Sagittula sp. P11: one gene and its partner. Each later gene encodes a partner of the first gene's protein in a complex. Links are inferred from orthologs where the notes say so. Each region holds a gene or a part of one and is shown in the gene's direction. Other genes may lie near its edges.

Evidence for each region.
Region 2: the proteins of CDO87_RS17365 (region 1) and dnaN are in contact, whole or in part, in a cryo-EM structure (PDB 8GIZ), measured with the Escherichia coli proteins. The link is inferred for Sagittula sp. P11 from one-to-one orthologs.

What each region holds. Positions count from the first base shown.
Region 1 is NZ_CP021913.1:3,559,677-3,565,214, reverse strand. The notes cover bases 1,549-4,474. They hold CDO87_RS17365 (DNA polymerase III subunit delta'), read left to right. Parts: upstream 1,549-2,415; coding sequence 2,416-3,534; downstream 3,535-4,474. Other genes in these bases: CDO87_RS17360 (Mrp/NBP35 family ATP-binding protein), read right to left, coding at 3,835-4,474; tmk (dTMP kinase), read left to right, coding at 1,727-2,365; CDO87_RS17375 (D-alanyl-D-alanine carboxypeptidase family protein), read left to right, coding at 1,549-1,730. Outside these bases: CDO87_RS17380 (SPOR domain-containing protein), read left to right, coding at 1-279; more of CDO87_RS17375, read left to right, coding at 549-1,548; more of CDO87_RS17360, read right to left, coding at 4,475-4,899; CDO87_RS17355 (DUF1127 domain-containing protein), read left to right, coding at 5,123-5,338. UniProt on the Escherichia coli protein: Part of the beta sliding clamp loading complex, which hydrolyzes ATP to load the beta clamp onto primed DNA to form the DNA replication pre-initiation complex.
Region 2 is NZ_CP021913.1:2,144,130-2,147,103, forward strand. It holds dnaN (DNA polymerase III subunit beta), read left to right. Parts: upstream 1-915; coding sequence 916-2,034; downstream 2,035-2,974. Other genes in the region: dnaA (chromosomal replication initiator protein DnaA), read left to right, coding at 1-743; recF (DNA replication/repair protein RecF), read left to right, coding at 2,117-2,974. UniProt on the Escherichia coli protein: Confers DNA tethering and processivity to DNA polymerases and other proteins. Acts as a clamp, forming a ring around DNA (a reaction catalyzed by the clamp-loading complex) which diffuses in an ATP-independent manner freely and bidirectionally along dsDNA.

The sequences.
Region 1 (5,538 bases):
GCCGTGGCCGCCGCGCCGCAGCCTGCCTCGGCATCGGCCTCGAAACTGGCCCGCCCTTACCTGCAGATCGGCATCTTCTCGGTCGAAGAGAACGCCAACAACACCGCGACGGCCATGCGGCAAGCGGGCATGCTGCCCACCGTCAAGCCCGGCACGATGAAGGGCAAACCCTTCTGGCGCGTTGTGGTCGGCCCCGCCCAGACGGAGGCGGAGCGCGAGCAACTCCTGAAGACCATCAAGTCCTCGGGGTTCGAGGATGCCTACGCGGTGTCCGACTGACAATGCGGGCGCCCGGTGCCTCTGTCCGGGCCGCCTCTTCCGAACATCTGTGCGACGGGGCCGCGATGCCAAGGCATCTGCGGCCCTATTTCTTTTTGTTTCATCGCAATAGCCGCCTGCGTGACCGGACACCCACCAGCGCGGTCGCGCAGACGTGTCCTCACCGTACGTCCGTCGCAGGCGATCCGCCGCCACCGCCGGGTGACACGGCCAGCCACATGAGCGATAAACATCCCAGAGCAGAATCGAGCATCTACTCCGAGGCCCCCATGCGACAAACGACACGCCGCCTTCTCGCCGCCGGCACGGCCATCCTTCTGGCCACGCAGGCTGCGGCTTTCGATACGAAGGCCACCGCCGCGCACGTGATCGACGTGACCACCGGAACCGTTCTGCTGGCGAAGAACGCCGACGAGGCCGTGCCGCCCGCGTCCATGTCGAAGCTGATGACGCTGTACATCACCTTCGAGGCGATCCGCGACGGGCGCCTCTCGCTCGATGAACGGCTGCCGGTCTCCGAACACGCGATGTCGTACACCGGCTCCACCATGTTCCTGAACACCAAGGACCGGGTCCGGGTGGAAGACCTGCTGCGCGGTATCATCGTGCTCTCGGGCAACGACGCCTGCGCCGTGCTGGCCGAGGCGCTGTCCCCCGACGGGACAGAGGCCGGGTTCGCGCGCCTCATGACCCAGCGCGCCCAGCAACTGGGCATGACCAATTCGACGTTCAAGAACGCCTCCGGCTGGCCTGCGGACGGGCACGTGATGTCGATGCGCGACCTCACCCTGCTGGCGCTGCACATCATCCAGGACTTCCCGGATTTCTATCCGATGTTCGCCGAGAAGACCTTTGAATTCGACGGCCGCGCGCCCTCCAATGTCAACAACCGAAACCCGCTCCTGTCGCTGAACATCGGGGCCGACGGGCTGAAGACCGGGCACACGCAGGAAGCGGGCTACGGACTCGTCGGGTCGGCCAAGAACGGCCAGCGCCGCATCATCTTCGCCATCACGGGGCTTGGGTCCACCGGCGAACGTGCCGAACAATCTGAGGCGATCGTCAACTGGGCCTTCCGCCAGTTCGCGGAACAGACCATCGTGAAGAAGGACCAGCCGGTCACGCAGGCAGAACTCTGGCTCGGCGCGCAGGATCACGTCGACCTCGTGTCCGAGAAGGACATCACCCTGCTGCTGCCGACCATGACAGCCGGCGGCGTCAAGGCCGAGGTGGTCTACACCGGCCCGATCCAGGCGCCGGTCAGCAAGGGCCAGAAACTGGCGGAACTCATCATCCAGCCCGACGGCCTGCCCGAAACCCGCGTTCCGCTGGTGGCTGCAGGCAACGTTGCCGCGGGCGGGTTCATGGACCGGATGCTGACGGTCAGCCAGGTCCTGATGAAGCGGTTCTCGGACACGCCCGAGGCAACCGGGGATGCAGGCGCCTCGTGAACGGCCCCGGTGAAAGCGGGCTGTTCCTGTCCTTCGAAGGCATCGACGGCTCCGGCAAATCGACACAGGCGCGCATGCTGGCCGACCGCCTTACCGCGGACGGTCTGACGGCGCGCCTGACCCGTGAACCCGGCGGCTCGCCGGGGGCGGAGGAAATCCGCGCGCTTGTCCTGCAGGGGGACCCGGAGCGCTGGTCGCCCGAGACAGAGCTTTTGCTGTTCACCGCCGCGCGCCGCGACCACATGGAACGCACGATCCGCCCCGCCCTTGCGCGCGGCGAAGTCGTGATCTGCGACCGCTTCGCCGACTCCACCCGACTGTATCAGGGGCGGCAGGGCCTGCGCGGGACGGTCGACAAGCTGCACGACCTGATGATCGGGATGGAGCCGGACCTGACCATCATCCTCGACATGGACCCGGAGGCTGGCCTGTCCCGGGCGAAGGCCCGCGCCACCGCCGAAGAGCGGTTCGAGGACTTCGGCATCGAGCTTCAGCGCCAGATGCGCGCGGGGTTTCTTGCACTGTCGAAGGAGTTTCCTGCACGAATCCGCGTGATCGACGGCAACAGGGCGCCGGAAACCGTCGCCTCCGACATCTACGCCACGGTGACGGAGGCGCTGGGTGTCAAAGCGTGAGCCACAGATCGTGACGCGCCGCGCCGAACGCCATGTGGAGCGATCCCGCCATGGCTGATCCCGCAGATCTGCCGGAACCGGATGCCGTCGAGGGCGCGCCGCACCCTCGTGCCACCGTCAACCTCTTCGGTCAGGCGCAGGCGGAACAGGACTTCCTGACCGCCTTCAATTCGCAACGGCTGCATCATGCCTGGCTGCTCAGCGGACCAAGGGGCGTCGGCAAGGCGACCCTCGCGTGGCGCATCGCCCGGTTCCTGCTGGCAACGCCGCCGCAGGAGGATGACGGCCTTTTTGGCGCACCCACGCCCCCCGCTTCGCTCGACATTCCCCCAGACCATCCTGTCGCACGTCGTGTGCTTGCACGGTCAGAACCGGGCCTGTTCCTGCTCAGACGGGGCGCGAACGACAAGGGCGACAAGCTGTCGGACCTGATCCGCGTCGACGAGGTGCGCAAGCTGTTCAACTTCTTCGCGCTCTCTTCTGCCGATGGCGGACGGCGTGTCGTTATCGTCGATAGCGCGGACGAGATGAACACGCAGGCGGCCAATGCACTGCTCAAGATGCTGGAGGAACCGCCGGCGCGCGCCACCCTCCTGCTGATCTCCCACCAACCCGCCCGACTGCTGCCGACGATCCGGTCGCGGTGCCGCACGCTGCGCCTCGGCCCACTGGACGAAGACGACATGCGGGCTGCCTTAGATCAGGCGCAGGTGGAAATCCCCGACGGCGACACCGCGGCCATGACCATGCTGTCCGAGGGATCGGTCGGCACGGCGGTGCGTCTGTTCAATCAGGACGGGCTGGGTCTGTACCGTCAGATCCTCTCGGTTCTGGGCAGCCTGCCCCAGCTCGACCGGCCCGGAATGTTGACGCTCGCCGAAAGCTGCGCCGGCAAGGGGCGCGAGGACCGGCTGGCGCTGGCCCTCACCCTGACCGACCGGCTCGTCTCCCGCCTGGCGCGAACAGGTGTAACCGGCCACCCGCCGCCCGAGATCGTGCCGGGCGAAGCGGAAATCCTGCTTCGCCTCGCGCCCGACGCGGCGCACGGACGCGCTTGGGCGGAGGCGATCCAGAAGGCCGGCGACAGGGCGCGCCATGCCCGTGCCGTGAACGTCGATCCGGCCATGCTCATCACGGATATGTTTCTGCATCTGCAGCATGCAGCGTAAAAACGCCCGTCTGAACGTGGCATTTGCGCCGCGCCGCAGCGTTGACGCAGCGTCATGTGAGAAAAGGTGTTAACGAATTATTAACCTTTGCCATAATGGGGATGATCGGTGCTGCTCAGGGGAATCGGGGCGATCCGAACAAGTGTCATTACGTACTATGGTTAACAACCGGCCGATTAGACCCCTTCAGTCGGCCGGTTTGTGCAACCCAAAGTTGACACGCGATTCCTTTGAAGGACATGAACCCTTCATTGCCGAAGCGGACGATGCCTGCGCAACGCCCGCTCGACCATCCGCCCTTCAGATCAGCCCGCCCTTGATGAACCGGTCCGCGAGCTTCGCGTAGGCCTCTGCCATCGGGCCATCGCCCAGGGCCACCGGCGTCCCCGCATCACCCGACACCCGGGTATCGAGGTCGATGGGCAGTTGCGCCAGCAGCGGAAGGCCAAGGCGCTCCGCCTCTGCCGCAACACCGCCCTGACCGAAGATATGACTGTCCTTGCCGCAGTGCGGGCAGGTGAAGACGGCCATGTTCTCAACAAGACCCAGAATCGGGACCTTCAGCGTGTTGAAGGCGTCGAGGGCCTTCTTGGCATCCAGCAGCGCCACGTCCTGCGGTGTGCTGACCACGATCGCACCCGAAAGCTGCGATTTCTGGCCCAACGTCAGCTGCACATCCCCCGTGCCCGGCGGCAGGTCGATCAGCAGGACATCCAGCGGTCCCCAGGCGACCTGCATCAACATCTGCTGCAAGGCCCCCATCAGCATGGGACCGCGCCAGATCACCGCCTTCTCTTCCGGGAGCATCGCCCCGACCGACATCAGCGTGACGCCATGCGCGTGCAGGGGCTCGATGGTCTTGCCGTCCGGGCTCGCCGGGCGCTTGGTGATGCCGAACATGCGCGGCTGTGACGGGCCGTGGATGTCCGCGTCGAGCAGGCCCACCTTCTTTCCCGCGCGCGCGAGGGCGACGGCCAGATTTGAAGAGACGGTGGATTTGCCCACGCCGCCCTTGCCCGAGCCGATTGCGATGATCGCCTTGACCCCCTCCGGTTTCATCGGCCCGGCCTGCGGTTGCATGTGACCGCCCATCTTGAGCGAGGGGGCCGGCTTCGACGGCCCATGCGCCGTAAGTGCCACCGAAACGGAGGTCACTCCGGGAATCGCCCGGACTACCGCCTCAGCCTCTGCCCGCACCGGCTCCATCTGTTTCGCAAGTTCCGGCGTGGGCGCTTCTATGACGAAGCGCACCGCGCCGCCCTCAACCACCAGCGCCCTGACCATGTCGGCCGAGCCCAGCGTTTCACCGCCAGGAATCTTTACCCGCGCCAAAATTGATTCGACGTCCGCCTTACCTAAAGTCATCGCTCGATACCCTTCCCTTTGCCGCTTTCAGTGGCGTTTACCTTGGGTCTTCTCAACCTAAGACCGCTATGCTGCACAGCAAGCTTGCGAAATATTAAGCAATACACGCATGTTGTATGCACATTCCGCATGGCAGCATTGTCGAGGCGGGCGTTGTGCACCCGCAGCATTTGCTCCATCTTTGGATCAACCGAGGCAGCAAAGCCAACAGAGGCATTTAAACATGGCACACGCAACCGAATACACGTCGCAGTCCCAAAGCGCTTTGACCGGCTTCGCTGGGATCGTCGAAACCATCCGCGCACGCCGCGCACGTCGCAAGGTCTTCAACCAGACTTTCCGTGAGCTGTCGTCGCTGAGCAACCGCGAACTGGCCGATCTCGGCCTGGGCCGCAGCGAAATCCGTCGCGTGGCCTACCAGGCGGCATACGAACTCTGAATTCGGCTAGGGGCACTCCTCCTCCCGCCCCTTCCGTCTTAGGCGGTGCATCCTCTCCTCCTCCCTGGATGCACCGCCCGTAGAAACAACGGGTCAACGAGACCCAGACATGCAAGGTCCCTCTCCTCCTCCCTGGGATCTTAGCATCAGCGGCGGCGCCTCTCCTCCTCCCTGGCGCCGCCGCGCAACGAACAAAGGCC
Region 2 (2,974 bases), 1.4 Mb from region 1 along the record:
TCCGCTCCGTCGACGTGCTGATGGTCGACGACGTGCAGTTCATCGCGGGCAAGGATTCCACGCAGGAAGAGTTCTTCCACACGTTCAATGCGCTCGTGGACCAGAACAAGCAGATCATCATTTCCGCCGACCGTGCCCCGGACGAGATCAAGGACCTGGAAAACCGCATCCGTTCGCGGCTTCAGTCCGGCCTCGTCGTCGACCTGCATCCGACCGATTACGAACTCCGCCTCGGCATCCTGCAGTCGAAGGTCGAGGTCTATCGCGGCATGCACCCGGGCCTGCAGATCGACGATGGCGTGCTTGAATTCCTCGCGCATCGTATCTCGACGAACGTGCGCGTGCTCGAAGGGGCGCTGACCCGTCTGTTCGCCTTCGCCTCGCTGGTCGGCAAACCGATCAACATGGATCTCGTGCAGGACAGTCTTGCCGACGTGCTGCGCGCGTCGGAGCGCAAGATCTCCATCGACGAGATCCAGCGCAAGGTGGCCGAGCACTACAACATCCGCCTGTCGGACATGATCGGGCCGAAGCGGGTCCGCAACTTTGCCCGTCCGCGGCAGGTGGCCATGTACCTGTGCAAGCAGCTCACATCGCGGTCCCTTCCGGAGATCGGCCGCCGCTTTGGCGGGCGCGACCACACCACCGTCATGCACGGCGTGCGGCGCATCGAAGAGCTGCGCCAGCAGGACGGCCAGATCGACGAAGATGTGGAGATGCTGCGCCGCGCTCTGGAGGCCTGAAAAGGCGCATCCTGAGTCTGCCTCACAACACTTGGAGCCGTGGCACGCCGTTTCGGGGCGGCGCGCCTTGACGCTTCCGGAAATCCAACAGACAAATGGCGAAAACCGGCTTGGAGCGGGGTCCGCTCCGCGCTAACGTGCGCGTCCGGACTGGCGGAGAGGGTGTAGTGCGATGAAGATCAGCATGGAACGGGCGGCGCTTCTGCGCGCGGTCGCGCAGGCGCAATCGGTCGTGGAGCGGCGCAATACCATTCCGATATTGGCCAACGTCCTTATCGAGGCGGAAGGCGAGACGGTCACGTTCCGCGCCACCGACCTCGATATCGAGGTTCTCGACAAGGCCGTGGCCCAGGTCGAGAAGCCGGGCGGCACCACGGTGTCCGCCGTCACCCTGCACGAGATCGTTCGCAAGTTGCCGGACGGATCGCTTGTTGCCCTTGCCGAGGAACCGGGCACCGGGCGGCTGACAGTGTCTGCGGGCCGTTCGAACTTCAGCCTCGCGACGCTGCCGAAAGAAGACTTCCCGGTCATGGCATCGTCCGAATACGGCTCGAACTTCACCGCCAAGGCCGAAGTCCTCCGCCGCCTGTTCGACAAGTCCAAGTTCGCAATCTCGACCGAGGAAACACGGTATTACCTGAACGGCGTCTACATGCATGTGGCCGACGGCGATGGCGGTCCGGCCCTGCGCTGCGTCGCGACCGACGGCCACCGGCTGGCCCGCATCGACGCGCCGCTGCCCGACGGCGCCGCGGACATGCCCGGCGTGATCGTCCCCCGCAAGACCGTGGGTGAAATGCGCAAGCTTCTCGACGAGGACGGCATGGATATCGCCGTTTCCGTCTCCGAAACCAAGGTCCGGTTCGCGACACCCGACATCACGCTGACCTCGAAGGTCATCGACGGCACCTTCCCCGACTACACACGCGTCATCCCGCAGGGCAACACACGCAAGCTGGAAGTCGACGCCTCCGAGTTCGCCAAGGCGGTCGACCGTGTGGCTACCGTGTCGTCGGAACGGTCGCGCGCTGTGAAGCTGCAGCTTGACGAGGACCGGCTCATCCTGTCGGTCAACGCCCCCGACAGCGGCGCGGCAGAGGAAGAACTGGCGGTTGCCTACGGCGACGAGCGGCTGGAGATCGGCTTCAACGCGAAATACCTGCTGGAAATCGCCAGCCAGGTGGACCGGGAGAACGCGGTATTCATGTTCAACTCGTCCGGCGATCCGACCCTGATGCGGGAAGGCAACGACACCAGCGCGGTCTACGTGGTAATGCCGATGCGCGTGTGACCGGGAGAGCGCCGATTTTTCAGCGAAGAATCGCGGCCTCGGGCAGACATACCCCTTCGAACCACCAGCCAGGGGCGCAACCGTGCACCTGTCGCACCTGAGCCTGTCGCATTTCCGCTCGCACAAGCGGGTGGTCATCGACGTCGATCACCGTCCGGTGGCGATCTGGGGTCCGAACGGGTCGGGCAAGACCAACCTGATCGAAGCCGTGTCCCTGTTCTCGCCGGGGCGGGGTCTGCGGCGGGCGTCGGCGCAGGACATGGCCCGGCGACCGGAATCCCTTGGCTGGAAGATCACCGGGACGCTGGAAAATCCGCAAGGTACGCACGAAATCGCGTTTACGTCCGAAGGCGGCGCGGCGCGCAATGTGCGTATAGACGACAAGCAGGCCAGCCAGGTTGCCCTTGGACGGATCGCCCGCGCGGTTTGGCTCATCCCCGCCATGGACCGGCTGTGGATCGAAGGGGCGGAGGGGCGGCGGCGGTTCCTCGACCGGATCGCCCTGTCGTTTTTCCCCGATCACGCGCAGGCGGCGCTCGACTACGACAAGGCGATGCGGGAACGTAACAGGCTCCTGAAGGACATGGTTCGGGACCCGCACTGGTACACGGCCCTTGAACGCCAGATGGCAGAGGCAGGGGCAGCATTGCACGTCAACCGGCTGGCCGCGCTCGACCGGATCGCAGAGGCGCAGGACGGCGCCGAGACGCGCTTCCCGGCCGCGACGCTGGACCTCGTGCATGGCGACGGCGAGATGCCCGGCTCTGCCGCCGATCTTCGCGTCGCGCTGGAGGAAAGCCGCAGGCGGGATCTGGCGGCGGGGCGGACGCTTGTGGGTCCCCACCGCGCCGACCTGATCGGCACCTTCGCGGCCAAGGGGGTGCCTGCCGCCGACTGCTCGACCGGTGAACAGAAAGCGCTGCTGATCTCGCTGATCCTG